2 regions of the Geodermatophilus sp. SYSU D01106 genome follow, and region 1 is predicted to be linked to the other one. Evidence: riboswitches for the same ligand, from Rfam matches in the RefSeq annotation. Region 1 holds a riboswitch; the other holds the start of a gene.
What was found. A riboswitch is a leader RNA that binds a small molecule or an ion and turns the genes downstream of it on or off. The one in region 1 is predicted to bind S-adenosylmethionine.
Positions count from the first base shown of each region.

Region 2: it holds a riboswitch for S-adenosylmethionine, as region 1 does, so the genes downstream of both, thrC (threonine synthase) here and ACI78R_RS18925 (bifunctional o-acetylhomoserine/o-acetylserine sulfhydrylase) in region 1, are expected to answer to the same signal.

Region 1 covers NZ_JBJGYM010000021.1:49,018-52,423, reverse strand. Annotated here, with positions in the region: gene ACI78R_RS18940 (thioesterase family protein) at 1-419, shown strand, start outside; gene ACI78R_RS18935 (mechanosensitive ion channel family protein) at 445-1,332, shown strand; gene ACI78R_RS18930 (hypothetical protein) at 1,329-1,820, shown strand; SAM riboswitch class IV at 1,867-1,983, shown strand; gene ACI78R_RS18925 (bifunctional o-acetylhomoserine/o-acetylserine sulfhydrylase) at 2,027-3,319, shown strand; gene metX (homoserine O-acetyltransferase MetX) at 3,321-3,406, shown strand, end outside.
Region 2 covers NZ_JBJGYM010000010.1:156,625-160,030, forward strand. Annotated here, with positions in the region: gene ACI78R_RS13030 (hypothetical protein) at 177-359, opposite strand; gene ACI78R_RS13035 (cold-shock protein) at 440-640, opposite strand; gene thrC (threonine synthase) at 849-2,150, opposite strand; SAM riboswitch class I at 2,163-2,286, opposite strand; gene ACI78R_RS13045 (HAD family hydrolase) at 2,346-3,167, shown strand; gene ACI78R_RS13050 (ABC transporter permease) at 3,164-3,406, opposite strand, start outside.

The DNA of each region.
Region 1 (3,406 bases):
TCGCCTACCACCGGGCGCTGGAGTGGCGCGCGGCCGCCGGCTCGCTCACCACCACCGGGCCGGCCGCGGCCTGGACCCGCCCGCTGTGCGAGCTGGTCGAGGGCGAACCGATGACGCCGCTGGAGCACCTCCTCGTGATGACCGACGCCGCCAGCGGCATCTCGACCGAGATCGACTGGTCGCAGGCCACCTTCGCCAACGTCGACCTCGTCGTCGCGCTGTTCCGCCAGCCGGCCGGCGACTGGCTGGGCATGGACGCCGTCACCACGCTCGGGCCCGGCGGGGCCGGGCAGTGCGCCGCCGACCTCCACGACCGCCGAGGGCGCATCGGCCGGTCGGTGGCCTCGCTGTTCGTCGAGCCCCGGGAGGAGCCGTCTCCCAGGCGGACCGGGTTGGATGGGGCCCGACCGCGCAGCTGACCGACCGGAGGGGACCCGACACCCCATGGGACCGTTCACCGACCTGCTCGACTGGCTCGCCGGCCGCGGCCTGGAGATCGTGCTGATCATCCTCGGCTCGGTCCTGGTGGCCCGCTTCATCAGCTGGGTCGGCGACCGGATCACCAGCCGCATCGACGCCCGCTCCACCGGCGGCGACGTGCTGGTCCGCTCCGAGGCGGCCAAGCACCGGCACTCGCTCACCCAGGTCCTCACCTGGACGCTCATCGTGCTCGTCTACACGGTGGCGGCGTTCTACGTGCTCGACCGGCTCGGCGTCCCGGTCACCGGCCTGGTCGCGCCGGCCACCGTGCTCGGCGTCGGGCTCGGCTTCGGCGCCCAGCGGGTCGTCGGCGACGTGCTGGCCGGCTTCTTCCTCATCACCGAGCGCCAGTACGGCTTCGGCGACGTCGTCTCGATCCAGGTGGTCGGCGGCGGCGACCCGGCCAACGGCACCGTCGAGGACGTCACGCTGCGGATCACCCGGCTGCGCTCGGCCGACGGCGAGGTGGTCACCATCCCGAACGGGCAGATCGTCAAGGTGGTCAACCTGTCCCGCGACTGGGCCCGCGCCGTCGTCGACGTGCCGGTGCCGACCACGGCCGACGTCACCCGCGTCAACGACGTCCTCCGCGACGTCGGCCGGGCGGCCTTCGCCGACCCCGAGCTGCGCCGCCTGCTGCTCGACGAGCCGAGCGTCATGGGCGTGGAGAGCATCGACCTCGACCAGGTCAACGTGCGGGTCGTGGCGCGCACGCTGCCCGGCCGCCAGTTCGAGGTGGGCCGCGACCTGCGCGAGCGCATCGTGCTCGCCTTCGCCCGGGAGGGCCTGACCATCACCCCCGAGCCGCCGGCCGCCGCCCCGGCCCCGGCGCGGCAGGGGGCCCAGCAGTGAGCGTCCCCGGGGCGCCCCGCCCGGCCGACGGGACCGTCGGCGACCCCGCGGGCCGCGGCCGGTTCGGCCTGTCCGGCCTCCTGCGCCGCTCGCCCGGCCGCATCGGCCGGGCCCGCACGTCGACGCTGGTCCTGGTCGCCCTGTTCCTCGGCCTCGGCCTGCTCTACCTCTACGTCAAGCCCGCCGACGCCGGCACCGACCCGGCCGGCGGCACCACGACGGTCACCACCCCGGCGCCGGCCCCGGCACCGACGACCGCCCCGCCGACGACGGAGGAGGCGCCGGGGACGACGACGCCGGAGGAGACCGCGCCGACGACGACCGCGCCGCCGACGACCACCGCCCCGGACACCACCGCGCCGACGACGACCGCGCCGACGACGACCGCCCCGGACACGACGGCGCCGGAGCAGACCGCGCCGGACCCTCCGCAGGCGCCGGCCCCGACGACGGCCGTCCCCACCACCGGCAGCGCGCCCACCCCCTGAGCCCCCGGGCTGGACGTCGCGCCGCCGCCCGCTAGGGTCGCCCCAGGCTCCTGAGTGACAGCGCGAAGTACCTGGCTGGCTGTCCGGCAACCTCTCCTCCGTCTGAGGTGCTCCCAGGGGAAGAGCCGGCCGCGCTGCGCCCGCAGCACGGCAAGGACGGAGCACCTGTGCGCCGCAGGTCCTCCGGTACGAGAGGAGACGGCGCGATGACCGACCCGCAGAGCTGGAGCTTCGAGACCCGGCAGATCCACGCCGGCACGAGCCCCGACCCCACCACCGGCGCCCGCGCGCTGCCGATCTACGCCACCACCAGCTACCAGTTCCGCGACACCCAGCACGCCGCGGACCTGTTCGCGCTGGCCGAGCTCGGCAACATCTACACGCGGATCATGAACCCGACGCAGGACGCGCTCGAGCAGCGCGTGGCCTCCCTCGAGGGCGGCGTCGCGGCGCTCGCGGTGGCCAGCGGCCAGGCCGCGGAGACCCTGTCGCTGCTCAACGTCGCCGAGGCCGGCAGCCACGTGGTCGCCTCCGCCTCGCTCTACGGCGGCACCTACAACCTGCTGCACCACTCGCTGCCCAAGCTCGGCGTCGAGGTGTCCTTCGTCGAGGACCCCGACGACCCGGAGAACTGGCAGCGGCTGGTCCGCGAGAACACCAAGGCGTTCTACGGCGAGTCCATCGGCAACCCGAAGGGCGACGTCCTCGACATCGCCACGGTCGCCGAGGTGGCCCACCGCAACGGCGTCCCGCTGATCGTCGACAACACCATCGCCACCCCGTACCTGGTGCGCCCGCTCGAGCACGGCGCCGATGTCGTCGTCCACTCGGCCACCAAGTACCTCGGCGGCCACGGCACCGCGATCGCCGGCGTCATCGTCGACGGCGGCCGCTTCGACTGGACGCAGGGGCGGTTCCCCGGCTTCACGACGCCGGACCCGACCTACCACGGCGTCGTCTACGCCGACCTCGGCGCGCCCGCCTACGCGCTCAAGGCCCGCGTGCAGCTGCTGCGCGACCTGGGCCCCGCGATCAGCCCGTTCAACGCCTGGCTCGTGGTGCAGGGCATCGAGACGCTGTCGCTGCGCATGGAGCGGCACGTCGCCAACGCCCAGCGGGTGGCGGAGTTCCTCGAGGCCCACGACGAGGTGGAGTCGGTGCACTACGCCGGCCTGCCGTCCTCGCCGTGGCACGCCGCCCAGCAGCGCTACGCCCCGAAGGGCGCCGGCGCGGTGCTGGCGTTCGAGATCCGCGGCGGCGTCGAGGCCGGCCGGCGGTTCGTCGAGGGGCTGGAGCTGCACAGCCACGTGGCCAACATCGGCGACGTGCGCAGCCTGGTCATCCACCCGGCGTCCACGACGCACTCGCAGCTCACGCCCGAGGAGCAGCTCACCACCGGCGTGACGCCCGGCCTGGTGCGCCTCGCCGCCGGCCTGGAGGGCATCGAGGACATCCTCGCCGACCTCGAGGCCGGGTTCCGCGCCGCCAAGGGCGCCTGACGTGTCCGGGGTGCGGGACGCGGTGGCGTCCCGCACCCCGCCGCGCACCGGCGGGTGGCGCGAGGGCGACCCCGCCGGGGACCGGCT
Region 2 (3,406 bases), on a different contig from region 1:
CGGCGCCCGCGACGGACGACACCGGCGCCGCGGACGCTCCGTCGGTCCGCGCTCCGGTGCCTCACCGTTCCGACCTGATTGGCACTCGGCACTGTCGAGTGCCAACCGGAAGTCTGGCACTCGCACCTGCCGAGTGCAAGAACGGGGGGTGGGGGCCGGCTGTTCCCCGGGGCGGGTCAGTCCCTCGGCGGGTCGGCGTGCCAGACCCCCGTCGCGGGGTCCAGCCGCTCGACCAGCACCGCGCCGTCCCCGGTGGGCAGCCACACGCGGTTGCGCCCGTCGTCGTACTTGAGCTCCAGCCCCGGCCGGTGCGCCAGCGCCGGCGCGTCCTCCAGGTAGGTGATCCTCCAGCGCGGCACGGCCGCTCCTCTCGTCCTGGCCCCGGGCACGACCGAGGCCCGGCCCCCGCGGGGGACCGGGCCTCGGGACGGGCGCAGGGTCAGACGGCGCGGACGGCGTCGGCCTGCGGGCCCTTCTCGCCCTGGACGACCTCGAAGGACACGCGCTGGCCCTCGTCGAGGCTCTTGTAGCCGTCCATCTGGATGGCCGAGTAGTGGACGAAGACGTCCTGGCCGCCGTCGACGGCGATGAAGCCGAAGCCCTTCTCGGCGTTGAACCACTTCACGGTGCCCTGTGCCACGTGCGCTCCCACGGTCGTGCGTGCGGACGACCCCCGTGATCCGGGGGCCGGGATCCAGCTCTTCCGCCCGTGATCACGTGCGTGGAACTGACCGCGCGAGACGGTACAACAAGGAGGCCGACGCGGGGAGATCCTCCCCACACGACTCGGCCACGATCGGGTCGGGGATGTCACCCGACCGGATCGGCGCTGACGAGGACTCTACGCCTCAGGAGATGAGGCCCGCCGACCGGACCGACCGCAGCGAGGGCTCCACCCGGTGGGTGAACCCGACCACCGGCAGCAGCGGGTCGAGGGTCTTGAGGCCCTCCCCGGTGTTGAGGACGACGGTCTCCTGCGTGGGGTCGAGCCGGCCGTCCTCGACCAGCTGCCGGAGCACCGCGACGGTGACGCCGCCGGCGGTCTCGGCGAAGACGCCGGTGGTGCGGGCGAGGTCGCGGATGCCCTCGACGATCTGCTCGTCGCCCACCCGGCCGACCGACCCGCCGGTGCGGCGGATGGCGTCGAGCGCGTACGGGCCGTCGGCGGGGTTGCCGATGTTCAGCGACTTCGCGATGCCGGTGGGCTTGACCGGCTTGACGACGTCCCAGCCGTTGTCGAAGGCGGTGGCGATCGGGTCGCAGCCGGCCGACTGGGCGCCGAACACGCGCCACTCGGTGTCGGCGACGATCCCGGCCTTGACCAGCTCCCGCCAGGCCTTGTCGACCTTGGTGAGCAGCGAGCCCGACGCCATCGGGATGACGACCTGGGCCGGGATGCGCCAGCCGAGCTGCTCGGCGATCTCGTAGCCCATCGTCTTCGAGCCCTCGGCGTAGTAGGGCCGCACGTTCTGGTTGACGAAGGCGGTGTCCTCGAACTCATCGGTCTCGGCGAGCTCGCTGGTGAGCCGGTTGACGTCGTCGTAGGAGCCGTCGACGGCGACCAGCGTCTGCCCGTAGACCGCCGACTGCACGACCTTGCCGGGCTCCAGGTCGGACGGGATGAAGACGTAGGACGGCAGGCCGACGCGGGCGGCGTGGGCGGCCACGGAGTTCGCCAGGTTGCCGGTCGAGGCGGCGGCGATCTTGCGGTAGCCGAGCCGCTTGGCCGCGGTGGCGGCGAGGCTGACCACGCGGTCCTTGAACGAGTGCGTCGGGTTGGCCGAGTCGTCCTTGACCCACAGGCCGCCGGTGATGCCGAGCTCGGCGGCGAGCCGGTCGGCGCGGACCAGCGGCGTCATGCCCGGGTCGAGCGAGACGCGGTCGGCCGGGTCCTGGCCCACGGGCAGCAGGGCGGCGTAGCGCCAGATGTTCTGCGGGCCGGCCTCGATCTGCTCGCGGGTGACGGCGGCCATCAGCTCGGGGTCGTAGTCGACCTCCAGCGGGCCGAAGCACTCCGCGCACGCGTGCTCGGCGATCAGGCCGAAGGTGGCGCCGCAGTTGCGACAGACGAGGCCGCGGGCGGGGCTGGGCGGCACGGGGCCGCCGGCAGCGGAGTCGGCCTGGACAGAACCGGGAGCGGTCAGGGTCATGCGACGACTACCTCCTCATCTTCCCCGCGTCGGGCCGTCGAGCCGCGCGGGACGGAATTGGCACCTCTCGCCGCTCGCGCGAGCGCGGTTGCCGGGGCTTCGTCGGGCCGTGTCCCTCTGCCCCTCTGGATGAGTGGAACGCCCCGAGTCTACCCGGGGTCCGGCGGCGGTCCCGGTCCCGGCCATGCTGGGCGTGTGGCTGCGCGCATCGTCTACACCGACCTCGACGGCACGATGGTCGGCCCGCGGGGGTCGTTCTGGCACGCCTCCGACGGCTCTCCCACCGCCGAGCCCGCGGCCGCCCTCCTCGAGCTGCACACCGCCGGGGTGGCGCTGGTGATCGTCAGCGGGCGCACCGCCGACCAGGTCACCGAGGCCGGGCGGATCTTCGCCGCCGACGGCGCGATCGCCGAGTTGGGCTCGCTCGTCACGTGGAAGGGCGGCCGGTCGCGCCACCAGCTCACCGGCGCGCTGCCCGCGGAGTACGCCGGGCGCACGCCGATGGACGTGATGGCCGAGCTCGGCGTCGTCGACGCGCTGTGCGCCGCCCACCCGGGCCGGCTGGAGTGGCACGCGCCCTGGCACACCACGCACGAGGGCGACGCGCTGCTGCGCGGCTACGTCGACCCGGTCGCCGTCGACGCCTGGCTGACCGAGCGGGGCCTGGGCTGGCTGACGCTCAAGGACAACGGCGCCATCCCGGCGACGGCGAAGCTCGACCTCGCGCCCGAGGGGCAGCTGGCCCGGGTCTACCACCTGATGCCGCGCGGCATCTCCAAGGGCGAGGCGATCGCCTGGGACCTCGAGCGGCGCGGCGTCGACCCCGCCGACGCCGTCGCGATCGGCGACAGCGCCAGCGACCTGGAGATGGCGCCCGCCGTCGGCCGGCTGTGGATCACCGCGAACGGGGCCGAGGTCGACGGCATGGCCGGGCTGCTGGCCGCCGTCCCGAACGCGTCGGTCACCGACGAGGCGATGGGCGTCGGCTGGGCCCAGGCGGTACGGGCCTCGCTCTAGCTCGTGACGTCGCGGCGGGAGAAGGAGCGGAACGCCAGGGCGGTGAAGACCGCGGCGTAGACCAGCGACTGGATGACGCCGCGGAAGAGGTCGGAGGAGTCGACCGGCGTCTGCAGCAGGTCGGTCCAGGCGAACTCCTCCGCCGTGGGGAACCAGTCGCGGATGGCGCCGAGCTGCTCGACCTGGTCGAGGATCGCGAACACGACCATCGTGAACACCGCCCCGCCGACGGCGGCCAG